Regions from separate parts of the Neobacillus sp. Fa239 genome, predicted to be linked through region 4. Evidence: riboswitches for the same ligand, from Rfam matches in the RefSeq annotation. Region 4 holds a riboswitch; each other region holds the start of a gene.

Region 1 (8,034 bases), 330 kb from region 4:
GGGAATGCCCGCTTGTTTAATTTGATTAACTATTCCTTGGTTTGTATAAGATGCTAATAATACAAGGTCAGGTTTAGCCGCAATGATTGTCTCTGCATTGGCATTTTGAATTTGCGGAATTCCCTTAACAAAATTTATGACATTGGAATATTGTGGATCACTTGAATAGGTTGTCACCATAGCCAACTTGCTTTTTGGTATCATGCCTGCAAGGATTTCATCAGTACCTTCTGTCACGGATACGATATGTTGTGGCTGTTTTTGAATTGTGACTTTATTTCCAGCCTCATCTGTGACCGTTAAAGGGAATGCTGATGTTTTTTCCTTTGGCTGACTTTGGGAAGTTACATTCGCACTATTTGGAGACGCAGCAGTCTGTTGATTTCCACAAGCCGCTAAAAAAACTGTCGGGACAATAATAGAAATCAGAGTAAAAAGTGTTTGCTTTTTCATTTTAAGATGGCTCCTTTTCATTAAATAAAAATTTATTTTTCAATTCATATCCAACCTAATCTCTTTTGTCAGGGCTCTTGAATACTTCCGTGCTGTTGCTATATTCGATATCCTTTATGTTCTCTCTGGCGTTAACAGCCCGGGCCATGACAAACAGCAAGTCAGATAACCTGTTTAAATATTTTAAAGCTGGTAAATGAATTCCCTCCTGGCGCATACAAGCTACAGTACATCGTTCTGCCCGTCGGACAATTGTACAGGCGACTTGAAGTTGCGCTGAATGACGGCTTCCGCCACGCAAAATAAATTTAGTGATTTGATCTGCTTCCTCCTTATAGGAATCAATCAAGGGTTCAAGCACTCCAGCAGCATTTTCCGGTGTACGGTAGGTGTAATCTGCATCAGGAGCAGCAGCTAAATCTGCGCCGACATTCCAAAGCATTTGTTGGACAGATAAGAGATGTTCCCGAATATCCTCATACCTTTTTTCAAGTTCACTTATAATAAGCCCGATATAAGCGCCTGCTTCATCAACGGTTCCATAGGCCTCTATCCGAATATCATCTTTAAAACGGCGGGCTTTACCAATAATGGAGGTTTTACCTTTATCTCCTCCGCGTGTGTAAATTTTCATACATCCTTCTCCTCTTCCCCCCATATATTTTGAAAGATGAGCTCTTTCAAATTTAATCTTTTTCCCCATCCGACCCTTTCCAATATCGGGATATCCGGAAAATGGGAGGTATAACCGATAGTAAGCAATGCGACTGGATCAATCGAATCTGGGATTCCTAAAATCTTGCGAACATCTTCCTTCTGATAGATGCTAATCCACCCCATCGCAATCCCTTCTACCCGAGCTGCTAACCACATATTTTCAATAGCACAGGCTGTTGACATCAAGTCCGTTTCCGGAATGGTATTCCTCCCCAAAACATGCGGGCCTCCTCTTCCCGAATGATTCGTTACGCATATAGTCATCGGCGCCTGTAATAGTCCTTCCAGCTTCAACCGCAAATAATGGTCTTGTTTCATATCAGTATATTTTACCGAAGCCCGAATCCTTTCTTTCTCAACTGCACGATATAATTCATTTAAAATGTTTTGATCTGATATAACGATAAAATTCCAAGGCTGCATAAAACCGACGGATGGAGCTAAATGAGCAGCTTGAATAATGCGTCCCAGAGCTTCCTTTGAAATGGGGTCAGGCAAGTAAGAACGAATATCCCTGCGGGCCGCCAATGCTTTATAGACTGCCTTCTGTTCGGCAGGAGAAAAATCAAGTTTAGATGGCCCAAGAGTGTCTTCACCATCATAATCCATGAAAGCATCCTCTTTTAATTCCGTACGATGTGGGTTACTCACTTTCGCATCATCAAAGGTAGATGTCTCCGCCATAATTCGGCACGCTTGCTGCAAAGTGGGCAGTATTAGCAGCGCTCCCGACCCCTCACCTAAGCGAAGCTGCCATTGTACCATTGGTTCTAATTGCAATGCTTTTAATACATAGGTATGTGCCTGTTCCAATGAACAATGGGAGGCAATCAAATAATTTTTAATATCCTTATTGAAACGGGAGGCCCATAACGCTGCGATACCTGTCATGAATCCATCTAGTACAACTGGAATGGACCGGCTGGAAGCGGCAATCATGGCTCCTGCCATTGCCCCGATTTCAAATCCGCCAACGGCAGCTAGGATATCCCATGGATCATCCTTGCAAATACAGTGTTTAGTCAACGCTGTTTCAATAACCTGTATCTTATGCTGATGCTGCCTATCACTAATGCCCGTCCCCTTTCCTACGACTTGCTTCACAGGTAAATCTAAAAGAACAGCAGCCATTGCTGCAGCGGAGGTTGTATTTCCAATCCCCATCTCTCCAAAAATCAACAGTTCCTTCCCTTCATCAATAAGTTGATCAGCTATTTCCATACCAACAGACACACACTCTACTGCGTGCTCCCGAGACATGGCATAGTCTTGCACAAAATTCCGGGTACCTAGGGAAATTTTACGAACCACCGCTTTTGGGTGCCTCACTTTTGAATTTATTCCAACGTCAACGACTTGTAGGTCAATCCTGCTATGTCTTGCCAAAACACTGCTCACTGCACCTCCCATGCACATATTTACCGTCATTTCTTCCGTAACATGAGAATCATAAGCTGATACCCCTTCTTCATTGACACCATGGTCAGCAGCAAAAATAACACAGCCGGCATTATCTATTGAAGGAATAATGTTTCCAGTAATTCCAGCGAGCTGAATGATGGCTTGTTCTAAGATTCCAAGGCTTCCTTTTGGTTTTGTTAAATCATCTAAGCGAAACTCTGCTCTCTGCATCGCTTTGCTATTCAACGGACGGATTGCAGCTGCACGATTATAAATAATATCTGTCAAAACCATCTTCCTTTCTTTTAATCTAGCAACGACCCCTTACAAAAAAAGAAAAAACTCTGCCTTATTCGGCAGAGTTTATGTTGAAATATGTATATATGATTCACGTACAGGAATCCTCATATATAATTCTTCAACCTACCTCTCCTCGAAGGTATATTGTGCTATTTTTCACAGGCAGGTCTCCTGACTTACAGCGAGCACCGAAGCCTTCCCACAAATTGTTTTGCAGTGGCTGAACGGTTCGAATAATGCTGATTACAGTGGCGGGACCGTACCGGACTTTAACCGGTTTCCCTATTATCTTCGAATTGAAGCACCTGAGAAAATTTCTTATTTAATTGGACAATTTAATATTAAATATGCTCGTAAATTTTGTCAATTAACTTTTATCATTCATCTCCATTCGAACTTCCAAAAAAGGGCTAAAAGTTGTAAGTTTTGTACACTACGAAACTATTGGTTTTTTTCTTTGCCACTTAAACCGTCCCATTTCCAGTAACTGATGCATGTCAATAGTTCTTAAACTTTTAAGTGAAAATAGCCTAAAAAAGAGAGCCCGTAGGCTCTTTGGAAACATGTTTAAATCATTTGTCTAAAAGAATCTGCGTCTTCTTCTTTCAATTTCGATTTCGATACGTCTTCTTCTCTCTATCTCGATTTCGATTTCAATACGTCTTCTTCTTTCTATCTCGATTTCGATTTCAATAGGGAGAAACCTTCTTCTAAAGCCGCCAGGGAAAAAAAACATGTGTAATTCATCCTCCTTTCGTTTCAGTAGTCTAGACAAAGGGAAAGTTTACTCAGCCTGCACTTAATCCCGAAAAAAAATTTACTAGATCGTAAACGAAGTACCAACAATGATTAGTAGAATGAACAATACTACGATTAACGTAAAAGACATACTCAATCCATCAAGCATGTATATCACCTCCAGTACCTATTGGGTTATCTGAAGAAAGAATACTTTCCTCTATTTAATATATTTCTTAGGACAAGTTTGGATTGGACAATAATCATCATATTTCGACGAAATCCGTAATTTGCTTAACCCTAAAAATAAAAAAGCGTCTGCAATTCATGCAAACGCCTCGTAGAGGTAACTAATCTAAGATGATTTTCTCAGAACCAGTCTCTACTATGAGACCAATACTAGTCCCTAGTTAGAGACTAGTGATAATATTTCCTGCAATATATGCAAAACAACTAAAGAAAGATTTAATGAAATATACTTTCAACATCTATTGCAAGGGAGATTTATTTTTAAAACATCTATTGTTTTCCTATCAAAACCAGTTACACCTGCAATAGCAGTTTGAGTCCATCCTTTATGGCGAATATGTGACTTAGCCCTATCCAAATTAAAAAGCCTGGCAGGTAATGCTAGACGAGATTACATCGACATTTACTAAGATATAGATTTAAAAGCGTATCGATTTAATAGCGTATCGATTTAATAGCGTATCGATTTGATACAGCCGCTTTCCTATAAAACATCACAAGTGTTACTCCAAAGAAAGCCCCTTTTGGCGGCACTCCTAGAAGTAAAATAAGTTACGCAATGGCTCACATTAAACAAAAACACCCTAACATTTAAGAGTGCTGTCCATTTTCAAAAGTTAAAGGTGCCCAAAAATTGGCTCTTGGGCACCTTTTCCTAAGATTGATCAATCATGTTTTTTCGCATAGTCAAAATCAAATTCGCATTCTTCTAGTTTCACTACCTTTGTTTTCTTTATGAACTTAAAGCCAAACCATAAGCAAAAGAATAGAGGAATGCCAAGATAGGCGGCAATTACTCCGCCCCAATCAATTTTGTTTGAAAGGAACGCCTGGTAGTCTTGACCTAAAGTGACGAGTAAACCAACAGAAAGCGCAAATATTGGTCCAAATGGATACCATTTTGCCCGATAAGGCAGCTTATCAAGTGAATAACCTTGAGCCACAAATGCTTTACGGAACCGATAGTGGCTCGCTGAAATTCCAAGCCAGAAAATAAATCCTGTAATGCCGACTGCATTCATTAACCATACATACACAACGCCATCACCGAAGATGGAAGATAAAAAGGCAAACATGCCAATGATCGTCGTTAAAATAATGGCTGCAAAAGGAACACCACGCTTATTAAGTTTAGCAAATATCCTCGGCGCCTGTCCTTCTTTTGCCATGGCATATAACATCCGCGTTGAAGCATATACGCTTGAATTACCTGCCGATAAAATGGCTGTTAAAATGACAGCATTCATAAGTCCCGCTGCAAAGGCAAGCCCTGCCTTTTTAAATACAAGAGTAAATGGACTAACCATGATATCATTACTTAACAAACTTGGGTTGTTGTAGGGGATAATGAGCCCTATGACAAAGATTGCCAATACGTAAAAGATGAGAATTCTCCAGAAAATACTTTTAACTGCCTTCGGGATCGTTTTAGCAGGGTTTTCGCTTTCGCCTGCAGCAACCCCGACAATTTCTGTACCTTGAAAAGAGAAACCAGCAGCCAGGAAAATCGCAAAAGTGCCAAGTATACCTCCACTAAAAGGTGCTTTTCCCACTGTGAAGTTTTTAAATCCGATTGCTTGTCCGCCCATAATTCCAACAATCATTAGCAGCCCTATGACAATAAAGATAACAATTGCCACAACTTTGATAATGGAAAACCAATATTCCCCTTCACCATATCCCTTAACGGATAAATAGTTTAATAGAAAAATTAGTGCTAAAAATCCGAAACTCCAAAGCATCGATGGACTATCCGGAAACCAGAATTTCATTACCATCGTTGAAGCAGTTAATTCTACCGCTATGGTCATAGCCCAACTAAACCAATAAGTCCATCCAAGAGCAAAACCAAAGGCCGGATCAATAAATTTGGTCCCGTATGTGCTGAACGCACCGCTTGTCGGCATAAAGGCAGATAGTTCCCCTAAGCTTGTCATGACAAAGTACACCATTGCCCCGATAAAAATATAAGCAAACAATGCCCCTCCCGGCCCAGCTTGGGAAATAGCCGCACCGCTTCCAAGGAACAATCCCGTCCCGATTGCCCCTCCAATCGAGATCATCGTTAAATGCCGGGATTTCAATGCCCGTTGTAGCTTTTTTTCTTCTTGAACCAATTCCTCTGTAAAGTCTAATTCTTGTTGAACTGAATTCATTCTCCATTCATCCTCCCTTTGTTAATTTGTTCCTTTTTATGAAAGCACTTACAAAATTTTCTATAACATATTTAGGAAGATCAATATTTTAGGCAGTTAATTTTATTAACCTAAATAACTCCATAGGCGCCCCTCGGTTGATATGCAATTTTTGCACCAAATTAAAGTTAATAAGAATGTCTACTGGTATTGATTAACAATTATTGCTCTAATAATAGAAACCTCTTTTTTAATTTTATTACAAAACTTAATATTCGTTTCTTCAGATAAATTCTCCCTCATAATAATCAATGTATCACCTTTTTCGAAAAATAAAGGCTCATCTTCACCTATTTCAACTCTTACCATTCCTTCAACACAATAAAAAACCTCTGCCGTTCCTGTTGCATCCAACATTAAATCTTGAATATCCTTATTAAACTGAATGAAGGAAAGCCCTCCATCCCAACCCTCTGATAACATTAAATTAAAATCTTTAACTATCCCTTTACTTCTTGTTGTCCATCCACCATCAAAGCGATCTTGCTCAAAAGGCTTCAAAACCACCGAATGTTTTCCTTCATGCTCAAGGTACATTTCACCATTAATTATCATTATTACTCTTTGGACACCTGGTAGATGCGTAAATAGGGATTCTTGAACTTCGACATCAGCAGTACTAATGCGCCATTGGAAATTCCGTTTACTATAATCCGCATCTTCAGGATATATGGCCAGTTGCCTTGTTTTTCCACCGGACCAAAAATTCATAGCTTGTTCCTTTTTTTTTACAAATTTTATTGAATAAGTCATATTTCCACTCCACATATCTATCCAATTAATTATTACCTTCCAAAACAACTTGGGTCAGACATCGCACCTTTAACAAAGGGAGCTGTTGAGCTCCCTTGTAAGGTCACGAGTTGAGAAGCATTTCTGATAAAAAGTGCTTTACTCATTAGTTTCAAACCTTTTCGGTTTGTTCTTAATCTTGCTTTAACATTGGCATTTTGATGCCTTTTTCTCTCGCTGTTTTAATCGCTATTTCATAACCGGCGTCAGCATGGCGGACAACACCCATACCAGGGTCAGTTGTTAATACGCGCTCTAAACGTGCTTCTGCTTCTTTCGTACCATCGGCAACGATAACCATACCAGAGTGCTGGGAATATCCCATACCTACGCCGCCGCCATGGTGTAAAGAAATCCAGCTTGCGCCCCCAACAGCGTTAATCATCGCATTTAGGATGGGCCAGTCAGATATTGCATCACTGCCGTCTTTCATGCTTTCTGTTTCACGATTTGGAGAAGCAACAGAACCAGCATCTAAGTGGTCACGACCGATAACGATGGGAGCTGAAACTTCACCCGACGCAACCATGTCATTAATGATTTTACCAAAGCGTGCTCTTTCACCGTATCCAAGCCAGCAAATACGTGCAGGAAGCCCTTGGAACGCGATTTTTTCTTGAGCCATACGAACCCATTTACAAAGATGCTCATCATCTTTATATACACGAAGTAATGCATCGTCAATTTTTCTGATATCTTCTGGATCGCCAGATAATGCTGCCCAGCGGAAAGGTCCTTTTCCTTCGCAGAACAATGGACGGATGTAGGCTGGAACGAATCCAGGGAAATCGAATGCATTTTCAACACCTTCGTCTTTTGCCACCTGACGAATGTTGTTACCATAGTCAAATGTAACGGCGCCTTTTTGCTGCAGCGTTAACATGGCTTTTACATGTGTCGCCATACTTTGCTTCGAAAGCTTCACATAATGAGTTGGATCTTCTTTTCTTAATTTATCTGCCTCTTCTAACGAATAGCCAATCGGTACATACCCATTGAGCGGATCATGGGCAGAAGTTTGGTCTGTTAACACATCTGGATTAAAGCCTTTTTCAATCATTTGTGGTAAAATTTCTGCTGCATTTCCGAGTAAACCAATCGAAAGCGCTTTGCCTTCCTTCTTCGCTTCAAACGCTAATTTTAACGCTTCATCAAGTTCTTTTGTTTTTACATCCAAGTATCTTGTTTC
Region 2 (8,034 bases), 2.4 Mb from region 4:
ATCGAAGCGGAAGGCTTGGAACCACCAGGTAAAATAAATCGTTCCAGCTCCGGGGCTTCAGCGATAAATTCATCAATCTTCTTTTCCAAATAATCGATGGACTCTTGATGAAGCATCTGGCTGCGTTTTTCCGATATATCAGCAAGCACTCCGCCACAGTCAAATAATTCATGCTGGATTTTTTCAAGATCCTCAAGTATGTCCTTAAAAAGGTCCCCATCCAGCTCGGTGATCGCTTGTCCAACAAAGCAATTCACTTCGTCAACCGTTCCGTAAGCTTCCACTCGCGTGTCGTCTTTGTCTACTCGACCGCCGATTATACTTGTTTTCCCTTTGTCACCTGTTTTCGTATAAATTCTCATGTTACTCATCCCCTTTATTTAATCGTTTGATTGATTCCATACCAGATGATATCCATTTTTTCTGACATTTTGGCACAATCTTGATAAGCCCACCCGGTTACATCCCGCCACAATCTATTTTCTTTTTCCAGCGGAACAATTCCCTTTGTCATATCTGTTCCGATGACGACCAATTTTCGATTGACGCGTGACCGTTCCCAGGTCAGCCAATTGTCTAAGCAGCTGTTCCAGATTTGACGGCACCGGTAGGAATCAAATTCCTTCGTTAATTTTTTCAGCCATATTTCTACTCCTTCGAGAATAATCAAATCCGCTTTCATTTCAGCTAAATCGGTTGGGAGAGGAGCGTGATCATAAGCGGAAAGCCAGCAAGCAGCCTCTGTTACGTTGTATCTGTTCTTTACCCATAGTCGTTTCCCATTAAAGGCACCACCTGTAATGAAGTGCATCGATTACCCCCCCTTAACATTTCCCTATCAAAAACAAGCTCAAATCCGTGTTCATGTGGTACCTGCCATGACCAAAATTCCTTTTCTTCAGATGCAAATTGAGATAATAAATATCTGATTACCCCGCCATGTGTAATAACGGCACAGCGCTCGATAGGTTTAGCGAGAACTTCCTCCGTTATTTTTCTCCAGCCGCCTAGAACTCTTTGAGTGAATTGCTGAAAAGACTCTCCATTTGGCGGGGAATAATTGACAGGGTCTTTCAACCACCGGCAGTATCGTGAATCATTCTTCAAAATTTCGTATGTTTTCCCTTCCCAATCGCCGAAATTCATTTCGCGTAATTCAGTTAATGGATAAGGGTTTGTATGTGGAAACAATATTTTGGCTGTATCCAAACATCTTTTTAAATCACTGGCAAAATAGCAATGATACCGATTATGCGTCTTCAAGTCCTTTGTTTCTTCACATAAAGGAGAATCACTCCAGCCTAAATAGGCTCTTCTTTTATTAGCGATTGTTAAGCCATGACGAAATAATGCAATAACCACACAGTCATCCACAGCACTAACTCAGTCCCTTCTATAGAGGCCCCCAATACATCCCCCGTAATCCCGCCAAACCATTTCACGGCTTTCCGCCTGCAAAAGAAGACACACCCAGCAGAAACAATGACCAATAATCCCGCCAATAAGATATTTTTATACGCTAGAAACAGAAGACCCAGAATGTACAGAGGATAAATCCCTAACACTTTAGGTGATGCTGCACGTTGAAACAAGGAACCCAGCCCTTCATTTTTAGCTGATTTAACAGTTACGAGCAGGACACCCATCACGCTTTTACTCAAAAAAGGAATGGCAGCCATTAAGATATATGATATGGACTTTATGTTCATCGTACTTTCATAGATAAATAGAAACCGGCAGCTGAGTAAAACAAGGATGGATATCACCCCAAATGCTCCTGTTCGTGGATCCTTCATAATTTCGAGCCGCTTTTCTTGATCACGATAGGAAAAATACGCATCACTCGCATCCATCCAGCCATCGAGATGGATTCCGCCGGTTAGGAGAATCGTCGCTAGCCAAAGGAAAAAGGCATCAGCAAGATGAGAAAACGGCGTCCACTCCTTTAATACATAAAAAAGAACGGAATAAATGAGACCTTGAAAAAGGCCTAATAATGGAAAGGTTTGAACCGCCCTTCTGAGAAGATCCTGCTCCATCGGTATTTCAATGGGAACGGGAATGGCTGTGAAAAATTGAAGATTAATCAAAAATCCTTTGATGAATTTCATTTTTGCCCATCCTTCATTTACTTTCTTTTTTCATGACAATTGGAATGCCCGACTCCACTAAATAGACTTCGTCTGCTTCTCTTACCAATTGCTGATGGATTTGTCCTAGTAATCTTTTATATGTAAAAACGAGAGTATTTCCGACTAACGGTTCGTTTAAAACTTCATTACTGACAACAATCAATGCGTTTGCCCTTTTCTTTAAATCGATCATTCCCGCAACAATGCTTTTCTTAACCTTTTCAACATCAAGCGGAACCAATTCACGTTCGTTAGAAAACAGTTCATTATTCAAAAGTGTTGTCACACAATCGAGTAAAATGATATCTTTTTCACGGATATCTTCTGCAAGCTCCCTTATATTCACGGACTGTTCAATCGTTTTCCAATGATCCTTCATGGCCCTTCGATCTCGCTTATGTTTGCAAATCCTCTCTTCCATCTCGTAATCGGAAGGAACGCCTGTTGCCAGGTAAATGAGTTGTCCTCCTGTTTCGCTGGCGATTTCTACAGCCTTCCTTTCTGCAAAGCTGCTTTTCCCGCTTCGCACTCCTCCTGTTATAAAAATGAATAATGGAGATGACACCACCGGATAAACACCTCATTTTGCTGCTATTTTTTGTGAATTTTTAATCGCTTTGGCCGTGCATTGATAGACAGCTTCACTGATCAGTTTTCCTAAAGAATTGTTCGTTCCTGCAGATTCAATCACTGTTCCTGTTTGACTTGAAGCGATTAAAATACGATCCGAAGAGATCCCTGTTACGGAATCCAATATATTTAAGAAAAGCTTGGCTTTAGCTTTGCTTCCGTTGCCGTCATAATGCTTTGAATAAAGGCCTCTTCTGTCAGTTCGCCATTCACAAAAATCCATGTATGGACAGTGACAGGCACCATTTCGTCCACATTTCCAACATTTGCTGTAACAATAACGAAAATCGAAAAGTCAATTTCTTTCGAGGTTTGGACTGTTGATTCATGCCCTACCTGCTATTGTCAGCAACACGGCAAACAATAGTGAATACCATTTCTTCACATTACTTCCTCCTGTTTTTTCGACTATCATAAAATTTTGCACCAATAAAAAAACATCCCCATTTTGACATGGAGATGTTGGTTTGTTTAGATTCTGTTACTCATGCAGAGTAATCGTGGCCTAAGCTTCCACCCCTCCCTATCCTCGTAGGTTTTTTGGCGCATGAAAAAATAGGCAGGTTTCCTGGCTCATGATCATCGCTCCCTATGCCTTCCCATCGATTCGACAGTGACATATTATAGGTTGCTCCCATTTACAGTGGCGGGACCGCGTAGGTATTTCACCTAACTTCCCTTTTAAGCTAAATATCTTTGAAAGAATTTTAGCACCTATGCTTCTATTATTTTTTTATGATAGTTTCATTATATAGGGAAGCAAAATCATTTGTATATGTTTTTCAGAGAAACCTTTCCAATATAGGAAATAGTTTTTCCTCCTAAACTAGTTTCTAATAAGATTGAACTATCCTCATAAAAATGTTTTATGGTATGATAATTAAATTGTTTACCTGCCTTGTGACACATTTACATTCATCTAAGAAAAGAGGTATTTATGAACACCACAGAATTATCTAAGCGGCATTGGCTGCTCATCTTTACACTTACTTTATTAACCTTTGTTCTCGGGACAAGCGAATTTGTCATCGTCGGGATCTTAACCGATGTTTCCTCGGGTCTTCATATAACCAATGCAAAAGCAGGCACACTTGTTTCTGCGTTTGCCATTACCTTTGCCATTGGCACCCCACTCGTGATGTCGGCAACAAGTCATTTTCCAAAGCGTAAATGGATGCTGTTTTTGATCGGATTGTTTATCATTCTCAATGCTCTATGTGTGATTTCGACAAGCTACATGATGATCCTCACACTTCGGATGATGACGGCAATTGTAACAGGAGTTTTAATTTCACTTGCTATGATTGTGGCAAGTGAAACCATGCCAATTGCCAAACGAGGACTTGCTATATCATTCGTTTTTGGCGGCTTTACTCTAGCGAACGTGATTGGAGTGCCCATTGGCACCGTCATCGCTGAAAGGTACAACTGGAATGCAACCTTCCTGTTAACGACTTTTCTCGGTGGAATTGCGTTTTTGGCATCTTTCTTAACTTTGCCTAATAAGCTCAGTCAATTTCGCAGCTCGATGCGTGATCAATTTTCTTTGTTGACACACCCGCGAATTTTAATGGCTTTTTTCATTCCATCTCTTGGATTTGGATCGACGTATGCCGTTTATACGTATCTTGTTCCAATCCTGAAAGTAATGGATGCTCCTAGCAGTTCAATCAGTTTAATCTTGTTTGGCTACGGATTTATTTCGATTTTCAGCAACATACTCGCCGGTAAAATTGCCTCTCACAATGCGATCGGCCGCCTGCGATTGGTTTTCCTCGTACAGGCAATAGTACTGGCTAGCTTGTATTGGACAACCAATCATTTTATCTATGGATTGATTAATATTGGCTTGATGTCATTAATGGCCATCATGTTAACCACATCTACCCAGCTTTATTTGATTGACCTTGCCGGTATATATCAGCCAAATGCGACAGGACTCGCTGCTTCACTGATGCCAGTTGCAAGCAATATCGGGATCGCCTTGGGTTCAGCATTAGGCGGCATTGTTTACAATCAAGGAAATTTGATGAGTGTGACATTGGTCGGCGGGCTGGTCGCAATAGGGGCAAGCCTTCTAACCTTCCTAAGTCATCGCTTAGACCAAAAACAGGCGAAACCCGCATAGGGTAGATTGAATAAGGATCTTGAATAAGGGCTGGCGATGGTCATCGTCAGCCCTTTATTCTGTGGATCTGTATCGTCGTGGAAAAAAACTTCCTAAATCATACTTTTGCTCCTATCATGTTAAAATTTTCCTATATATAATAGAGTTCTAGGACAAATTTAAGGAGGATGAAAAGATGGAAAAGGAAAATCGTTCAAATAGCCAAGAAGAATCCGGGTACGTGCAGATACCTGGAAGTGAGAGAACCCCGCTACCATTTGCCGTTAAATTGACTCCAGTTCATCCTGATGAAGAAATGTCTGTAACTTTACTAGTTCGTCGACCGCCGGTTACTAGTTTTTTAGAAAAGAAGAGCACTCTCCCTTTTACCAAAGTACAGCATCTTAGCCGTGAAGAATTTGTGGTAGCTCATGGGGTAGATCAAAATGATCTATTGAAAGTGAAAGATTTCGCTAAAAACCGTGGCCTATCAATTAAAAAAATGAACGCGGCTGCAGGTACCATCTTGCTTTCTGGATCAGCATCAGCTTTTAGTAATGCCTTTAAAGTAAAGCTCACAAACTACGAACATCTAAAATTTAACTATCGGGGACGTACCGGGCCCATTCATATTCCAGAGGACCTTGCCGATATTGTTGAGGCAGTGGTTGGACTGGACAACCGTCCACAGCTTCGGCCCCATTTTCAGATTTTTGAGGAAAAGATCGTGCCCCATAGAGATCAAACATCAAGGAAGTCTTATACCCCACCTCAAGTGGCCAGCCTTTATAATTTTCCAGAGAATATTAATTGCAGCGAACAGTGCATCGGTATTATTGAATTAGGCGGCGGCTATAACCCTGCTGAAATGCAACAATATTTCTCCTCGCTTGGAGTAACGGAACCAGTATTAGTAGACATATCGGTAGACGAGGCAACGAATCAGCCGACAGGAGACCCAAGCGGTCCTGACGGTGAAGTAGCGTTAGATATTGAGGTGGCTGGAGCTGTTGCTCCGGGAGTGAGAATGGCGGTTTACTTTGCCCCCAACACAGATGCAGGATTTTTGAACGCCATTACGACGGCTATTCACGACACCGTCAATAAGCCTTCTGTCATTTCTATTAGTTGGGGTGCCGCGGAAGATCAATGGACTCACCAGGCAATGATTGCGATGGATCGCGCTTTCCAAGATGCAGCAGCACTAGGTGTCACCATTTGTTGCTCCTCTGGTGACCGCGGCTCCGCCGATGGCATGAATGACGGTCTCGTTCATGTTGATTTCCCTGCTTCCAGCCCCCATGTCCTCGGCTGCGGCGGGACAAAGCTTGAGAGTTTGGGAGAAACCATTACGAGCGAAGATGTTTGGAATGAAGGACCTGACAGCAGTACCGGAGGCGGGGTTAGTGCCGTATTTAATCTGCCTCCTTGGCAGGCGTCAGCCAATGTCCCTTCTTCAGCAAATCTCAAAGGAAAAAAAGGACGAGGTGTTCCGGATGTTGCTGGAAACGCTGACCCCGCTACCGGCTATGAAGTTCTTGTCGATGGACAGAAGGCTGTATATGGTGGAACTAGCGCAGTTGCCCCACTCTGGGCAGGCTTGATTGCTCTCATAAACCAACAAATCGGTAAGCCGGTAGGATTTATAAACCCAACTCTTTATCAACTATCGACTGATAGCAATGCCTATCATGATATTACAATGGGAAACAATGAATCAAGTAGTGTAAGAGGGGCTTATACCGCCGGGCCAGGTTGGGATCCATGCACAGGTCTGGGTAGTCCAGATGGAACCAACTTATTGAACGCTCTTAAAAATGAAATCGTTCCTACTATAAGATCTAAGTAGAATAAAATATTACAAGGCATGTTTTTTTATAAAAACATGTCTTTTTTTTGAAAAATAATTGGAATATTATTCCTATTTCTTTTGTTATACGCTTTACTGCGTTACCATAGCGGGGGACTGACCCCATTTTTTTTAATGGATATTTGGGAATGAATTACCATCAGATTCATATTTTGTAATATTATTTTAATAAATAGAAATGGAGCTCCGTAGTGCATAGTGCTGGGCTTTTTGTTATGAAAACGGTTTAAAAAATGACATTTTTTCTGATTATTCAATTATTTTAGACATATTACTGCAATATATTTGCCACGTATGTAAACGATTTAACACCTCCCTGTTCTTTTTCTCAGAAAATTCTATGCTACTATTAAGAAAAATTAGCAACCAAAGAACACGGAGGGTAAAAGAAATGCTTAAAAAAATTCTATCAATAATAGCAGTTGCTGTGCTCTCAGTAACTGTAAGTGCTAATGCAAACGCTGCAACGATTACAGTAAAAAAAGGGGATACACTTTGGGATCTATCACGCGTAAATAATACGACTGTGAAAAATATCCAAATGGTGAATCGCCTTAATACAGACCTTATTCACCCTGGGGATGTACTAACAATTGCACCGGAAAAACATCATACGGTTATACCAGGTGACACATTATGGGATATATCCATGGATCATCAGGTAACTGTTTCGCAAATTAAAGAATGGAACAATTTAAATACCGATCTCATCCATCCTGGATTAAATCTATTAATTTTTGATGGCTTAAAAACTACTAATCATGCTTTAACAGTAAAACTAAAGAAGCATTCATTCCATACAGAATCGATACATACAGAATCTATAAATCCTGAAGCACAGGCACCCAAGGAAAGTGCACCTGCGGTAAAAGCTGAAGCAACAAGTAATTCGAGTTCAAAGGAAATTACGGTGAAAGCTACAGCCTATACGGCTTCGTGTGCAGGATGTTCCGGTATTACGGCTACGGGAATAAACATTAAAGCACACCCAAATGAAAAAGTCATCGCAGTTGACCCATCTGTTATACCGCTTGGCAGTAAAGTTTATGTAGAAGGCTATGGTGAAGCAATCGCAGGAGATACTGGTGGAGCCATTAAAGGAAACAGAATTGATATCTTTATGCCTTCTGAACAAGATGCCATCAATTTTGGCGTAAAACATTTAAAGGTCACAATAATAAACTAACATGACTAAAACTAGCCTATTCTAAAAAACACTGCAGCCCCTTTATGTACCAAGGGGTTGCAGTGTTTTTTAAATGAAATTTATTAAACTATTCGCGGATTAACACTTT
Region 3 (8,034 bases), 520 kb from region 4:
CAAAGGAGTGAGAAGATTGTTTAATACCATTGAAGAGGCTATTCATGAATTAAAACAAGGGAATGTCGTCATCGTATGTGATGACGAGGATAGAGAAAATGAAGGTGATTTCATCGCCTTAGCAGAAAAAGCAACGCCAGATGTCATTAATTTGATGGCTACCCATGGAAGAGGGTTAATATGTGTTCCAATTGAAGAGGAGCTAGCTCAAAAACTGAATTTATGGCCAATGGTAGCGAAAAATACAGATGCCCATGGAACAGCTTTTACCGTCAGCATTGATCATAAATTTACATCAACAGGAATTTCGGCTTTCGAGCGTTCCGCAACCGTTTTAAGCATGCTCGATCCGGAAGCAAAACCAGACGATTTTAAAAGACCCGGGCATATTTTTCCTTTGATCGCTAAAAAAGGCGGTGTATTAAGGAGAACAGGCCATACGGAAGCGGCTGTCGATTTAGCCAATTTATGCGGGGCAAAGCCTGCTGGCGTGATTTGCGAAATTATGAATGAGGATGGGTCTATGGCACGAGTTCCTCAATTGCGGAAAATTGCTGATGAATTAAACCTGAAAATGATTACAATAAAAGACCTGATTGAATATCGCAATAAAAAGGACCGGCTGGTCAAACGGGAAGTGGAAATCACACTGCCTACAGAATTTGGCACTTTTAAAGCAATCGGGTATACAAATTTTGTAGACCAAAAAGAGCATGTCGCATTAGTGAAAGGGGAAATTGATCCCGAAAAACCAACTCTCGTCAGAGTACATTCGGAATGTTTAACGGGTGATGTTTTTGGCTCCTATCGCTGTGATTGCGGCCCGCAGCTTCATGCAGCCCTTAAGCAGATTGAGCAAGAGGGTAACGGAGTCCTATTATACATGCGCCAGGAAGGGCGGGGCATTGGCCTATTAAATAAACTAAGAGCCTACAAGCTCCAGGAAGAGGGTTACGATACAGTCGAAGCGAATGAGATGCTAGGCTTTGGTGCTGATTTAAGGGAATACGGGATCGGTGCTCAAATATTAAAGGATTTAGGCATTACGAAAATGAAGCTTCTAACGAATAATCCTCGAAAAATTAAGGGTTTAAAAGGCTATGACCTTGAGGTGGTGGAGCGGGTTCCGCTTCAAATGGAATTGAGAAGAGAGAATGAAAACTATTTAAAAACAAAACATGACAAGCTGGGACATCTTTTACATTATTAAACATAAATGGAGGATCAAATGATGGGACATATTTTTGAAGGCAATTTAGTTGGAACAGGGTTAAAAATAGGGATTGTAGTTGGGCGGTTTAATGAATTTATTACTGGTAAATTACTTAGCGGTGCCCAAGATGCCTTGAAGAGGCATGGGGTTGATGAAGCGGACGTTGATGTGGCTTGGGTACCAGGGGCATTTGAAATTCCGTTAGTTGCTCAAAAAATGGCGAAAAGTAAAAAGTATGACGCAGTTATTACTCTCGGGACTGTTATTCGGGGATCTACCCCTCATTTTGATTATGTTTGTAATGAGGCGGCGAAAGGCGTTTCCGCAACAGCCTTAAATAGTGGTATACCAGTCATTTTTGGGGTACTTACCACCGATTCCATTGAGCAGGCTATTGAACGGGCCGGAACAAAGGCTGGCAATAAAGGCTGGGATGCGGCGACGGCAGCAATCGAAATGGCTAATCTTTTCAGAAGTATCGAGCAATAAGATATGGATTTATGAAGCAAACCAATAGGCAAACTATTTTCTGTTTGCCTATTTCAATTATCAACTACTTTTTTTATAAATCTATACAAATAAAAAAATATATATAATAATAGAGATAACATAAAAAAATGAAAGAACAGGTGCTAAAATCTTGAAAGAGATTGTAGCTTAAAAGGGAAGTTGGTGTAATACCAACGCGGTCCCGCCACTGTAAATGGGAGCAACCTATAATATGTCACTGTCAAAATAGATGGGAAGACATAGGAAGCCATGACCATGAGCCAGGAAACCTGCCTGTTTTTAAACACCTGCAGCCTACGGGGATAGGAGAGTGTTAAGCATTTAAACGTAAGCATTGCGTTTTTTCTTAACATTACATAACACCCTCCTCCAATTTGGGGGATTTTTTTATGGGAAATTTTAAAAGGGGAGACAGACATGAAGAGCAGAAAATCAAATTTATGGATGGCAGCAATACTTTTGTTTGCATTATTAACAAGCGGATTCCAAATTCCAGCATTTGCAGCAATAGAGGGGCAACAAGGGACGGTTTCCGTTTTTGGAACCGATGAAGCAGCACCATTACTGCCTGAAAAGACCATTCAATTAGGAGATAAAGAAACCGCTACGGAAGCATTGGAAAGTGCAGTTGGGAAAGAAAATGTGGAATATTCTCATTCTACCTACGGTGATATGGTGACGGCGATCAGCGGATTAAAGGCAGAAGGAACCAATTATTGGGCTTTCTATGTGAATGGAGTAGCCGCACAAATGGGGGCCGATACATACATTGTCCAGAATGGTGACAAAATCAGTTTCCGTTATACGGACTGGACGAAGCCTCCGCAAAGCAGCGTGTCCATTAAAGTGGTAGATGATAAGCAAAACATAATGAATAATTTATCAGGGATTACCATTATTGGGCATCCTACCGCTTTGCAGCTTTTGCAGACTGCCCTTGGGCCTGATAAGGTAGGGTTAACAGATACCCAATACGGAAAAATGATAACTTCGATCAACGGAATGAAAGCAGAAGGCACCAATTATTGGGCATTTTATATTAATGGAAAAATGGCACCGGTTGGAGCAGACAGCTATCAGCTACAGTCGAATGATCAAATCAGTTTTCAGTTCGAATCCTGGCAGGCTCCCGGTGATAATGGAAATAATGGAGATAATGGAGATAATGGGAATGACAAGCCAGTCGTTCAACCAATTTCCAATGTGACAGTAAATAAAGCAATCAGCTCTGTCGATGGATACGTCATGAAAGAGAAAATAGGTGAATGGGAAGCTATTGCCTTGAAACAAACAGGCAGAAAGATTCCTGCCAGCTATCTGCAAAATGTGAAAAAGCAAATGATCCAGAATCAAGGTCAATTTCATAAAATCACCGATACGGAAAGATATGTTCTTGGAATTCTTGCAGCCGGTGGGGACCCCACGAATATTGAAGGTTATAATCTAGTGAAGGAAATATATAATGGAAACGTGACCAAACAAGGTTTAATCGGTGTTGCCTATGCGCTAATTGCGCTTGACAGCGCGCACTTTCAAATCCCGGCATCTGCTGTTTGGACGAGAGAAAAGCTGGAAAACTATTTGCTTGAAAAACAAAACAAAGACGGCGGCTGGGCCTGGGATGAAAGCAGCACAAGCGATATTGATACAACGGCGATGATCTTATCAGCATTTGCTCCATATAAAAACCAAGCGAACATGAAAGTAAAAATAGATAAAGCCGTTCAATATTTATCGAAGCAATACCTTGGCCATAAAATCAACAATAGTACGACTGCTTCCCAAGTAGTCATCGCCCTTTCAAGTTTGGGGATTAATGCCAGTGAAGGCTTATTTGCGGATAGCAAGTCAAACCTGCTCCAATATTTATTATCCTTCCAAAATAAAGACGGCGGATTTGGCTGGAAAAGCGGGGATTCAAGTGACCCGGTATCGTCTACTCAAGGGTTCCAGGCATTAGCAGCCTACCTGCTTTATACGAAAGGAAGCGGTTCATTGTATCAGTTGCCGCTCTTGAAACAGGCTCCGGTCAATGAGCAGGCGGCTCCAGCCACAAACATTAAAAATGGTCATTCTTTACCGGACACGGCAAGCAACGCAGAGAATCTTCTCCTTTTAGGGGCAGTGTTCATCCTGATCGGGATGGCAGCATTCTTTTTGTTTAATAGGAGGAAATCAGCTTGAGGCGATTTTTAACATTAATGATCACCATCCTGCTTTCGGTAAGTCTAGCGGGGTGTGGTGGTACATCAGCGAGTTCCACAGGCCAAGCCAAAAAGGATACAAAGCCCGTAGTGATAGCGGTCCAAAAGGATACTAGTAAAAGCCCGACCGTTCCTGTACAGCCAAAAGCAAAATCTACGGCAATTCCGGCTGTGAAAAAAGAAAGTACAAAAATCAATGAGCCAAAAAAAGCAGTTATAACCGAAAAGAAAACAAATACTGCTGAAAAACAAAAAACAGTAACAACAATAAAACCTGCAGTAAAACCTGCAGTAAAACCTGTAGTAAAACCTAATAGCCAGACATCCGGAGCAAAGCCCGTAACAAAAACACCTGTTCAGAAGCCGATTTCGACCGTTACCATTTCGATTGTAGGTCCGAAAGATCATCGAAATATTCTCGCTGCCGAAAAAGTAAGCTTTCAGGACGGAGATACAATTTATGATATTCTCATGCAAGCTGCCAAAAAACACGGGATCCAGGTTGATTCCCGTGGCAGCGGCGCAACCGCTTATGTAGAGGGAATCGATAATATTTATGAGTTTGACTACGGTGTCAAGAGCGGCTGGATTTTTAAGCAAAACGGTAGCAGTTTGACAAGAAGTGTCGGGGTTATGAAAGTCAAAGCAGGGGACAGTATTCAATGCCTATACACGGAATAAGCGATAGAAGCATGGGATTTCGTTTTGAACGGTTACACCCGCTGGTTACTTTTCTTTACTATGTGGGGAGTGTCGCCCTTATGATTCTTATGCTTCATCCGGTTTTCTTGGTTTCGGGGTTCGTCATGATATTGATGATGAACCTCCTCCACGATCGGTTTCAGGGACTTCGGCACTGGCTTGTTTTCATTTTTTCAACCTTTTTGCTAATGGTGATCCTGAATCCTCTTTTTAATGAGAGAGGGCGTCATGTTTTATTTGAAATCCACCAGCATCGCTTCACATTGGAAGCGATTACCTATGGAGGAATGAATGCAATGGCGATTATCGCCATTATTGTCCTCTTTATTTCCTATAACATTGTGATGACGCCAAATAAATTGTTATTTTTATTTACAAAATTTTTACCGCAGTTTGCCGTCCTCTTAATGCTGACGCTCCGGTTTATCCCGTTAATGAGACGAAGATTGGAGGAGATTTCAGTTATACAAAAAAGTAAGGGACTCTCGGTAACTCAGGGACAATGGAAATACCGGGCAAGAAACGCGATGCTTTTTGTCCAGGCACTATTAACTTATTCCCTGGAAGAAGCCATCCAAACGGCAGATTCCATGAAAGCGCGGGGGTACGGTTCCCATCAGCGCTCAAGCTATGAGCATTTTACTTTTCGAAGCGGCGATTTGCTGGCAGGTATCTATTTGCTGATTTTGTTTACGCTGATTATTTACGGGAGAGCTTTTGGCTTTGGATTTTTGCAAATTTATCCGGTCATGGAATCTTGGCATTTATCTGTGATGGATGTTCAAACACTTATCTTTTATTTATTATTTATAAGCTTTCCATTATTTGTTGAAGCAGGGGGGATGCTTAGATGGCGATTATTCAATTAAATGATGTTTCCTTTACCTACCCAGACTGTTCAGATCCAGCCATCAGGAATCTTTCCCTTGAAATAAAGAAGGGACAGTTTGTCGTCCTGTTCGGTGCATCCGGTTCAGGCAAAAGCACCCTTCTCCACTTATTAAAAAACGAGATTCGCCCGCACGGAAATCTGACAGGTGACATTTTGATAAAAGGGGAATCAAGTGGGATAGGATTTGTTTTTCAAGATCCGGAAAATCAAGTGGTTGCAGATGATGTGCTGCACGAAATGGTTTTTGGTCTCGAAAACATTGGTCTGTCTCCGAGTGAAATGAGAAGCCGGGTCGCGGAAATGGTTCATTTTTTTGGTGCAGAATCCTTGCTCCACAGAAAAACCCATGAGCTTTCCGGCGGGAGAAAGCAACAGATAAATTTAGCTTCTATCCTCTTGATGCAGCCGGATATATTGTTATTGGATGAACCAACCGCCCAATTGGACCCGGTTAGTTCAAGAGAATTTTTAGATATGCTGAAACGGCTGAACGAGGAATTTGGAATGACGATTATTTTGGCCGAGCACCGACTCGATGAAGTGTTTACCATGGCAGATCAAATTGTCATGATGGAAAAAGGACAGGTTCTTTTAAGCGGCGAACCTAGGAAAGTACTTGAAAAGGTTTGGAATTCTCCAAATCAAGCCTTTGTGCCAAGCATCCCGGCGCTATTTTTTAGTATGGGAGGCAACGGGGATGTTCCCTTAACCGTAAAAGAAGGAAGAAACTGGGTTCAGCAAGCGGCACCACAAATAGTTGAGAAAAATGTATCTTTGAATCCAAGAAATTGTGGTGAGGTATGGCTGAAGGCCAAGAAGGTACAATTTCGCTACGATAAGAAATCCGAATTCATCTTAAATGAGCTCGACCTTTCATTAAACAAAGGGGATTTTTACGCTTTGCTCGGCGGAAACGGGTCAGGAAAGTCCACTTTATTAAAAGTGCTGGCGGGGTTGGTGAAACCGGAAAGCGGCCGGATTTTTTATGAAAATAAACCTTTGAAAAAAATCAATCTCCCGAAAACAATCGGGTATTTGCCGCAAAATCCAAAGCTATTTTTCATTCAGGATACGGTAGGAAAAGAAATGGAAGTCATAATGGAGCAGTGGGGCATTCTTCGAGATGATAGAGTAAAACAGCTTTTGGTAGATTTGGGCATCGATCAATTGCTTGAAATCCATCCATATGATTTAAGCGGCGGGGAGCTTCAAAAGGCGGCGATGGCTTGTTTATTACTAAGAAAACCGGAAATTCTTCTTTTAGATGAACCGACAAAAGGGTTGGATCCCATTTCTAAAGAGAATCTCGCTAAAATTCTTGGCAAACTGAATGCTGAAGGAATCACCATTTTTATGTCTACTCATGACGTAGAATTTGCTGCCCAATATGCAACGACATGCGGCATGATGTTCCAGGGGAAGATTACAGCAGAAGGAGCACCAGAAAGCTTTTTCAAAGGCAATTTCTTTTATACAACCATGGTTCAGCGGCTTTTCCGGGAAACCTCCGTGATCACAAAAGAGGAGGCACTAGGAAGATGCGTTTTAATCGAGTCTTAATGAAAGTTATCTTATTTTTCCTTGTTGTTGGGGTATTATTGACCTCTTTTTGGTGGGAAGATCAATATTTACTCTTGAGCTTTGGAATGGTAATTTTGATATTTGGACTATTTTTGATTCGTTTTGAAGGAAGAAAGGTCGATCCACGAGAATTGGTCCTGCTTGCCGTTTTGGCGTCCATTGCCGCTGTTGGCCGGATTCCGTTTGCCAGTATTCCGAGCGTGCAGCCGACGACATTTGTCATCATGATGGCCGGTTTGGTATTCGGGGCTGAAAGCGGCTTTATTATTGGAGCTGTGGCGGCCCTTGCTTCCAATATGATCCTTGGTCAAGGTCCGTGGACACCGTGGCAAATGGCGGCATGGGGACTTGTTGGTTTTACAGCAGGGCTTTTAAAGAATACGAAACTGTTGCAGTGGAAGTGGGGAAGGCTTCTCTTCGGGTTGATCTGGGGCTTTTTATTTGGCTGGATTATGAACATCTGGGGCTTACTTTCCATGGTACAGTCGGGTACGCCGCTAAACATGAACACAATCGTTCCTTATTTTGCTGGAAGTGCCTTATTCGATTCCATGCATGCTGTTTCAAATGTTTTCTTTCTCCTGGTATTCGGTAATGCCTGGCTGAAAATATTGACTCGTTTTCAGAGGAAATATGGATTGTTGGAAAAATAAAACCTCCTGTTCAGCAAGAGCAGGAGGTTTTATTCATTATTATTGTCTAAAGTTTTTGAGCTTTTCGACGACTGCATTCACCGCTTGTCCAAAATTGTAAAGGGCTTGGTCCAGTCCTTTTTTCCAGACCGGTGCATTTTCCTGAATCGTTTTACTAAGTTTTGCCGCGTTTGCATTCAATTCCTGTTTCAATTTCTCTGCCTGCTGCTGCAAATTGATCTTTGATTGCTCTTTGCCGGCCATCTGGTCATTAACTGAGATTACATCAAAGTTTTGCTT
Region 4 (8,034 bases):
TGGTTAATCTTCAATTCTTTTAACGATAAATCCCGAATGGTAAATAATACATATTTTATGCCGTTTTTAATATAATACTCATCTTGGACTACAGGGGGCTTTGGCTCGTATAGGATAACCGCATCTTTCACGGTTTTTAAGTGGTTCGCACCGTAACCTGTTAACCGGATGTTGTTCATCCCATATATAAGAGGAATCAACAATTGATTCGAAATAGTAAACGTTTTCATTTCCTTGTTATTTATTTTAACAGTCAATTTCTCAAGGTTTTCTGTTTTCAGATTTAGTACTTGAAATTTATTTCTTGAAAAAGTTTTATATTGGTCTAATTCCAAATAGGGTTTATTCATATATTTTGCGAAGGCAGAATTTATGTCGATGGCTTCATAATTCATTTTCTTAAGGGTTAATAAATCACAGTCTTTACTCAGTTCTTTTTTAATGTTATCCTTTTTTACACCATCTTTCATCATATCCGCAACAATTCCAGTCACAAATGCTGTTGACATACTCGTCCCTTTACCCAAAACTTTAGGAATATCATCGGCAGGAGCGTATACAGCGATTTTACTTCCATAATTTGAAAAGCTTGCAATCCTTTTCGTTTTTGTATCATAAGCACCAACCGCAATCACACCATTTTGGTCCGCAGGAAAATCAACCTTATTTTTTCCTTCATTTCCTGCTGCAGCGACAAATACCACCCCTTTTGCTTCTCCAACTTTTATCATCAAAGATGTAAAAAAATCCATTGGGGTATAGGAAAAACTCATGTTAATTACATCTGCACCTTTTACGATACTGTAAAGAATAGCCAGTCCCATGAAGGGGTGATTGATTGTATTCCTGTCGGATACCACTTTTACAGGAAGAATTTCGTTATCTGGTGACATTTGAGAAATGATTTCTGCCATTTCTGTCCCATGCCCGTATTTGTCTTTCGGTTTTTGAAAGGGATTAATAAAATTAAATCCATTTAAAACATGAGCCTTTTTTATGCTTTTTGTTTGACTTATTCCTGAATCAAGTACAGCAATGATTGTTTTTTTTGAACGGAAATCATGGAACATGAAAAACAAGACAAAAACTAAAAATAGCGAAATTATAAGAAAAATGAACTGCTTTTTCAATATTATCACCTCGTATATCAAGAAGTCGTTATTTTCAGAATTCTACAATAATATCAACAAATCCTTTTTTAAAAATAATATTTTTACAAAAAAGCAGGCAATCAGCAAAATTCCTACTTTCACCGTAAAGCTTGCCTGCATCAAGTCGGCATGAATTTAAACCACTATAAAAATAAACCTACCGTTTTTAATTTATAAGTTTTTTCGGATTTGAAATAAGGAATTGCACCATTAAAACCAATCAATACTGCAAAATTTTGATTAGTTCTCGCTGATCGCACAATTGAGCCAATAAAAAAAGCCTTTAATAGGCTCTTTTTTATGGTTTCAACAAAATCGACAAGATGCGGCCTTGCAATGTGGCGTTTGTTTTAGACTTCACCAAGTGGCTGACCTCTTGGCAAAAATTGCTGAGAAGTTCTTCCCCAATGTTTGAATGGGTGATTTCTCTCCCGCGAAAACGGACGCTCACCTTTACATGATACCCTTTTGTTAAGAAGCCAATCGCGCTTTTAACTTTTGTTTGAAAGTCATTTTCGTCAATCGTGATGGACATGCGTATTTCTTTTGTTTCGATGGTTACCTGATTCTGTTTATTCTGCTTTTCTTTTTTTTGTAATTCATATCTGTATTTTCCACCATCTAAAATCTTGCATACCGGTGGATCTGCCTCACTGATTTGGACAAGGTCCAATCCCATTTCCATTGCCATCTTAAGCGCCTGAACTGTCGGTAACACTTGTTGACCGTTTTCCGATACAAGCCTTACCACATTGGATTGAATCGATTCGTTCATAATAATTTTTTTAATAAATCAATACCTCCTTATTTGAGTTGCAACTAAATCGCAACTGGTACAATGGTGCTTTCTTATTACAAATTATGTTAAAAAACGAAGGTTGGAAAGGCTATTTAACTAATTCGCACACCATATCATCGAAACTTATTGGAATGGATCTGCAAAAGACAAACACGTAGCTGTATATGGCAATTAAAAAATGATGTTTATGAAGGATGTTTTTTGAATGTAACAAAGCCGAAATATGCAAGGAAATTAATAAAAACTTGTATATTTTCGGCTTATTGATAATTATTTAAACAAGATGAAGTTATTGGCGGGCAGCGTTTTCGTAAAAGAAGTTTAATAAACTCTTGAAATATTAAATCTGATAGACTAGTATAATAATATCTCATAAATTAAATACTAATTTGTTAACAATTAGTTAAGATGCCTTAGGGCTTAATAGGGAATCTGGTGCAATACCAGAACTGTCCCCGCAACTGTGAGTGTGGACGAAATAGACAAACCACTGAAACGTATATATAGACGATACGGGAAGGGTCTAAAGTAGGAAGATACACAAGTCAGGAGACCTGTCTTAGCTGTTAAAGTTTCTAATTTCTTCGGGGGTTGAGAAGATGGAACGTTTGGACAAAAATGATTATTTATTAACATTCTTTGTGCTTACGTTTTATCCGTTCAACTCATGTTGAACGGATTTTTGCGTTATGATGATTCAAAATCATTTTTTATGATCCAAGTATTGCTTTAGAGGAAACAAGCCTTTTTAACAATTAAATAGATTAGGATAGGTGCACATTAAAAATTTGTGCTTAATAGGGAAGTACGGTATAAATCCGTCACGGTACCCGCCACTGTATGGGGAGTTCGTTGCAGATGTCACTGAAGGAATTCGGGAAGACGCAATGGAATGATGAACCTAAGTCAGGAGACCTGCCTTTACCTAAGAGCTTCAATCAACCTACGGGAACATAGGTAGAAGTGCTGAACATACATCGCATTTTTTTGTGTATATATTCTGCACCCCTATGTCCATAGGGGTGCTTTTTTGCGTAAAAAACGAAAAGGAGTGTGTGACATGACTACTTGGAATTTACAAGGGACGAAACACCATGTATTCATTTGCAACGGCAGCAGCTGTATGAGAAAAGGGGGGGAGGAAGCAACACAAGCCATTCGGAATGAAATTGCTAATTTAGATTTAGATTCACTTATTCATACAACAAGAACACGATGCAATGGAAGATGTAAGGATGCACCCGTTGCCATCGTCTATCCATCAGGGACTTGGTATAAAAACGTAAGCCCAGAAGTGGGAACTACAATTGTAAGGCGTCATCTGGCGGAAGGTCATTGCCTTCAAGAGCATGCGATCTATCACTATTCCGAACAAGGATTCATACAGCCAGAAGGGTCGGAATGCATCGAAGGAATACAAAAGGCTGTTAAAGAAAAGGTTTAACAGCCGATAGTATCTGGATTTTGGAAATTTTGGAAGGTGGCGTAATAGGATGAAAGGCAAATTATTCGTTATTGGTTTTGGCCCTGGTGATGAAAAACATATCTCTGGACGGGCAAAAGAAGCCATCCAAGAAAGTGATATTATCATCGGCTACAAAACATACGTTGATCTAATCAAGGGATTAATAGCTGGAAAGCAAATCATCAGCACAGGAATGACAGAAGAAGTGAGCCGGGCCCAGGAGGCTGTGAAACAAGCCGAGCACGGTTACAGGGTAGCCGTCATTTCGAGCGGTGATGCCGGAGTATATGGAATGGCAGGACTGGTTTATGAAGTGCTAATCGAAAAAGGCTGGAAAAAAAACTCAGGGGTAGAAGTGGAGGTGGTCCCTGGCATTTCCGCCATCAACTCCTGTGCTGCTTTATTAGGCGCACCGGTCATGCATGATGCCTGTACGATCAGCTTAAGTGATCATTTGACACCTTGGAGCTTGATCGAGAAAAGAATCGAAGCGGCCGCTCAAGCTGATTTCGTGGTTGCCTTATACAATCCAAAAAGCGGGAGAAGAACACGGCAGATTATGGAAGCTCAAAAAATTCTCTTAAAATATCGCTCGCCAGACACTCCTGTAGGATTGGTAAAAAGTGCTTACCGTGATAGTCAAAAGATCGTTTTAACCAATTTACAAGAGATGCTCGAACATGAAATTGGCATGTTAACTACCGTTTTAATTGGCAACTCTTCAACATTTTTCTACGAAGGATTGATCATTACTCCGCGCGGTTATCAGCGGAAGTATACATTAAATCAGGCAATACAGCCGTTGAAACCGCATCAGCGTCTGCAAAAGGAAGCCGAACCATGGGCACTGGAGCAAACGGAAGATGCAACACCGGTGAACAAGAAACAAGTCACCCCAACCCCAATGAAAGAGTCGCCAAGAGAACTGGCTGAGGAAGCCTTGCAAATGATCCTTGGTGAGAACGATGAACGAGCTCAAGGTTTATTGGTGAAGCAAGACTTTCAATCTATTTTTGAGGTAGCGGTCAGCTCTGGTGTCGCCAATAAAAAATTTACCGCGAATCAGATGGTCATTCTTTCCAAAATTGTCGGAGAAGAAGGTGTCATGGAGTACACACAAGACCATTTTATGAAGCTGCAAATTTTAACCTCTAATCCTGATGTGATTGTTGAAAAACTAACGGCGGCAAACTTTTTGATTGCTCCTGTCGGTGACGTATTAACCGTAAAAGCCTGTGATTTTTGTGACGGTGAAAAGAAGGATTCCATCCCTTATGCCGATGAGCTGCAGGAAAGGCTTGGCGGCATGGAACTCCCAAAAGAATTAAAACTTGGCGTGAATGGCTGCGGAATGGCCTGTTATGGAGCCGTAAAAGAGGATATTGGCATTGTCTACCGCAAAGGAGCGTTTGATTTATTTCTAGGGGCAAAGACAGCTGGAAGAACGGCACATCCCGGCCAAATCGCAGCGGAAGGAATCCATCCGGACCAAATTGTCGAGGTCATAGAGGGGATTGTTCAAGAGTACAAACAAAAGGCTTATCCGAATGAACGTTTCTATAAATTTTTTAAACGGGTCAAAGCGGTGCAAGGTTTTGTGTACCAGGATATTACACCAAACCTTAAAATCGAAGCGGCTGTTTGCGGGGAGTAAAGGGAAGAAGTCTAGTGGCCAATTATCAGGGAATGCATTTACAAACAAAGAGGAGGAAATAGTTTGAAAGCAATTTTATTTGTGGGGCATGGGAGCAAAGATCAAGAGGGAAATCAGCAGGTTCGCGAGTTCATCGGTGAGATGAGTGGGAATTGGGACGATTCTATACTGGTGAAGACGTGCTTTTTAGAATTTGAACGACCAACAGTGACTCAAGGCATCGACCTATGTGTGGAGAAAGGGGCCGACCATATTGTCGTAATTCCAATCATGCTCTTACAGGCAGGGCACTCTAAAATTCATATTCCAGCAGCCATTGATGAGGCAAAGAAGCAATATCCACTTGTTCAATTTACTTATGGCCGGCCAATTGGTGTACATGAGGAAACCTTTGAAATTTTAAAAACGAGATTAATGGAAATTGGCGAGAATTGGGAGGCATCAGACGACGAAACGGCGATCCTTTTGTTAGGACGGGGCGGAAGCGATCCGGATGCGAATAGTGATTTATATAAAATTGCTAGATTACTATGGGAAAAAACAAACTATAAAATCGTCGAACCTGCTTTTATGGGGGTGACCAATCCTCTTGTGAACGAAGGGATTGAGCGCTGTATAAAGCTAGGAGCAAAAAAAGTGGTCATCCTGCCTTACTTTCTATTCACAGGAATCTTGATAAAACGGTTAGAAGATATGATGGTTCCTATTCAAAATCAATACTCCGCGATTGAATTTCAATTGGCAGACTATTTTGGTTATCATCCAAAATTACAGACTATTTTAATAGAACGAGTGGAAGAAGCCCTTCGTGATGAGGTGAAGATGAACTGCGATACCTGCCAATACCGTCTCAATGTGATGCAACATATCGATCATCATCACCACCATGACCATGACCATCATGACCATGACCATCATGACCATGACCATCACCATGATCATGAACATGCCGTGCAAAAGGCAGGGGAAAGAGGATGATTTTCGTATTAGCCGGTACAAGTGATGCACGAGCCCTTGCTTTAGAAATAAAAAAGGAAGGATTCGCTCTCCTGGCCTCCGTTGTCACAGAAAATGCAGCGTTTGAACTGACGGAGTCAGGAATACCTGTTCAAGTAGGGAGATTAACGGATGAAGACATGGTGGAATTGATTGACACAAAAGGGATTCAAGCGGTTGTCGATGCGAGTCATCCTTTTGCGGAAGAAGCTTCGAAAAACGCAATCAAGGCAGCGCAAACGGCGGGAATTCCCTATATCCGGTATGAACGGGAGTCTCAAACTTTCCAATATGACAACATGACAGTCGTCGAAAGCTACGAGGAAGCAGCGGAGCTTGCATTGGCCAAAAAAGGCGTGGTGATGCTGACGACAGGAAGCAAGACGCTTCAAATTTTCACTGAAAAACTATTAGATAATCCGAGCATCCGCTTGATCGCCCGGATGCTGCCTCGGGTGGATAATATGGAAAAATGTGAGCAGCTAGGTCTGCCGCAGAAAAATATTATTGCGATCCAGGGACCATTTTCAAAAGAGTTCGACAAAGCCCTTTATAAGCAATATGGTGTGACCTTAATGGTGACTAAAGAGAGCGGGAAAGTCGGATCGGTTGATCAAAAGGTGGAAGCCGCCAAGGAACTGGGGATTGATGTCGTCATAATTGGCCGACCGAAATTAAATTATGGAACCGTCTATGCTCATTTTGTCGATGTCATCGAGGAATTACATAAAAAGGTCGGTTCCAGACAAACGGCCAAAACAGACCAATCATTTTAATACAGGAGTGAGAGAATTGGATTTTAGAACTGAATTTAAACCTTTAACGGTTCAACCGGAACAAATTGAAGGAAGAAGCTTTGAAATGATTAATGAAGAAATTGGAGAGCACTCGTTTACCGAAGAACAGTATCCGATTGTCCAGCGGATCATCCATGCATCCGCGGACTTTGAACTCGGGAAGAGCGTCCTCTTTCATCCTGACGCCATACAGTCCGGCATACGCGCGATACGGAGCGGGAAAAAAGTGGTGGCCGATGTTCAGATGATTCAAAGTGGTGCTAATAAAGCACGAATTGAAAAGTACGGCGGAGAAATCAAGGTCTATATTTCTGACCCGGATGTTATGCAAGAAGCCAAACGGTTAAATACCACACGAGCCATTATTTCGATGCGAAAAGCGATCAAAGAAGCGGACGGCGGCATCTATGCCATCGGGAATGCCCCAACCGCCTTACTCGAACTGATCCGCCTAATTAAAGAAGGCGAAGCGAAACCAGGTCTTGTCATTGGTCTGCCAGTTGGGTTTGTTTCCGCCGCTGAGTCAAAAGAAGAATTAGCCAAGCTCGATATCCCCTTCATCACCAATATTGGCAGAAAAGGCGGCAGCACCGTGACCGTTGCAGCATTAAATGCCATTTCCATAATGGCCGACCGGGCATAACCTATGCAAGAGGTACCAAAAGGAAAGCTGAGGGAAGGATATACGACAGGGGCCTGTGCAACCGCTACAACAAAAGCGGCACTAACGGCCTTAATAACTGGTGAACCGCAAACAGAATCTACGATTTATTTGCCCATTAAAAGGTTCGCTACGTTTCAGATCGAAAACTGTGATTATACAGAACAAACGGCCAGCGCCAGTACGATTAAAGACGCGGGGGATGACCCGGATGCCACCCATCGGGCTTTAATCGTTTCCACCGTGTCATGGGTTGATGAACCAGGTATCATCCTTGATGGGGGAGTAGGGGTCGGCCGCGTCACAAAGGACGGATTGCCCGTTCCTGTCGGCGAGGCCGCGATTAACCCTGTTCCACGCAAGATGATCCGTGAGACGGCAGAAGGGGTTTTAAAAGAATTTGGGATTACGAGAGGAATTAAGATCGTCATTTCGGTTCCAGAGGGTGAAGAAATAGCCAAAAAAACACTCAATGGACGCTTGGGTATCATTGGCGGAATTTCTATTCTCG

What was found. Region 4 has a riboswitch for cobalamin ahead of ACZ5XR_RS12440 ((2Fe-2S) ferredoxin domain-containing protein). Riboswitches for the same ligand answer to the same signal wherever they lie in the genome.
Region 1: another riboswitch for cobalamin. It lies ahead of cobT (nicotinate-nucleotide--dimethylbenzimidazole phosphoribosyltransferase); the one in region 4 lies ahead of ACZ5XR_RS12440 ((2Fe-2S) ferredoxin domain-containing protein).
Region 2: another riboswitch for cobalamin. It lies ahead of ACZ5XR_RS24435 (adenosylcobinamide amidohydrolase); the one in region 4 lies ahead of ACZ5XR_RS12440 ((2Fe-2S) ferredoxin domain-containing protein).
Region 3: another riboswitch for cobalamin. It lies ahead of ACZ5XR_RS09845 (DUF4430 domain-containing protein); the one in region 4 lies ahead of ACZ5XR_RS12440 ((2Fe-2S) ferredoxin domain-containing protein).

Annotation. Positions count from the first base shown of each region.
Region 1 covers NZ_AP041611.1:2,913,269-2,921,302, forward strand. Annotated here, with positions in the region: gene ACZ5XR_RS14090 (ABC transporter substrate-binding protein) at 1-453, opposite strand, end outside; gene ACZ5XR_RS14095 (cob(I)yrinic acid a,c-diamide adenosyltransferase) at 509-1,087, opposite strand; gene cobT (nicotinate-nucleotide--dimethylbenzimidazole phosphoribosyltransferase) at 1,084-2,859, opposite strand; cobalamin riboswitch at 3,016-3,195, opposite strand; gene ACZ5XR_RS14105 (hypothetical protein) at 3,452-3,607, opposite strand; gene ACZ5XR_RS14110 (YjcZ family sporulation protein) at 3,692-3,778, opposite strand; gene ACZ5XR_RS14115 (amino acid permease) at 4,524-6,014, opposite strand; gene ACZ5XR_RS14120 (HutD/Ves family protein) at 6,195-6,806, opposite strand; gene hutU (urocanate hydratase) at 6,979-8,034, opposite strand, start outside.
Region 2 covers NZ_AP041611.1:4,948,409-4,956,442, forward strand. Annotated here, with positions in the region: gene ACZ5XR_RS24405 (cob(I)yrinic acid a,c-diamide adenosyltransferase) at 1-362, opposite strand, end outside; gene ACZ5XR_RS24410 (bifunctional adenosylcobinamide kinase/adenosylcobinamide-phosphate guanylyltransferase) at 377-811, opposite strand; gene ACZ5XR_RS24415 (histidine phosphatase family protein) at 763-1,362, opposite strand; gene cobS (adenosylcobinamide-GDP ribazoletransferase) at 1,332-2,111, opposite strand; gene ACZ5XR_RS24425 (bifunctional adenosylcobinamide kinase/adenosylcobinamide-phosphate guanylyltransferase) at 2,125-2,700, opposite strand; gene ACZ5XR_RS24430 (hypothetical protein) at 2,713-2,823, opposite strand; gene ACZ5XR_RS24435 (adenosylcobinamide amidohydrolase) at 2,892-3,017, opposite strand; cobalamin riboswitch at 3,304-3,495, opposite strand; gene ACZ5XR_RS24440 (MFS transporter) at 3,700-4,890, shown strand; gene ACZ5XR_RS24445 (S53 family peptidase) at 5,066-6,718, shown strand; gene ACZ5XR_RS24450 (3D domain-containing protein) at 7,131-7,925, shown strand.
Region 3 covers NZ_AP041611.1:2,068,190-2,076,223, forward strand. Annotated here, with positions in the region: gene ACZ5XR_RS09835 (bifunctional 3,4-dihydroxy-2-butanone-4-phosphate synthase/GTP cyclohydrolase II) at 17-1,210, shown strand; gene ribH (6,7-dimethyl-8-ribityllumazine synthase) at 1,232-1,702, shown strand; cobalamin riboswitch at 1,824-2,014, shown strand; gene ACZ5XR_RS09845 (DUF4430 domain-containing protein) at 2,141-3,907, shown strand; gene ACZ5XR_RS09850 (DUF4430 domain-containing protein) at 3,904-4,608, shown strand; gene ACZ5XR_RS09855 (energy-coupling factor transporter transmembrane component T) at 4,590-5,498, shown strand; gene ACZ5XR_RS09860 (ABC transporter ATP-binding protein) at 5,480-7,081, shown strand; gene ACZ5XR_RS09865 (ECF transporter S component) at 7,060-7,755, shown strand; gene ACZ5XR_RS09870 (transglycosylase domain-containing protein) at 7,795-8,034, opposite strand, start outside.
Region 4 covers NZ_AP041611.1:2,586,989-2,595,022, forward strand. Annotated here, with positions in the region: gene ACZ5XR_RS12430 (S8 family peptidase) at 1-1,130, opposite strand, end outside; gene infC (translation initiation factor IF-3) at 1,450-1,926, opposite strand; cobalamin riboswitch at 2,340-2,526, shown strand; cobalamin riboswitch at 2,705-2,887, shown strand; gene ACZ5XR_RS12440 ((2Fe-2S) ferredoxin domain-containing protein) at 3,011-3,394, shown strand; gene cobJ (precorrin-3B C(17)-methyltransferase) at 3,444-5,069, shown strand; gene ACZ5XR_RS12450 (sirohydrochlorin chelatase) at 5,133-6,047, shown strand; gene cobK (precorrin-6A reductase) at 6,044-6,841, shown strand; gene ACZ5XR_RS12460 (precorrin-8X methylmutase) at 6,858-7,505, shown strand; gene ACZ5XR_RS12465 (cobalt-precorrin-5B (C(1))-methyltransferase) at 7,509-8,034, shown strand, end outside.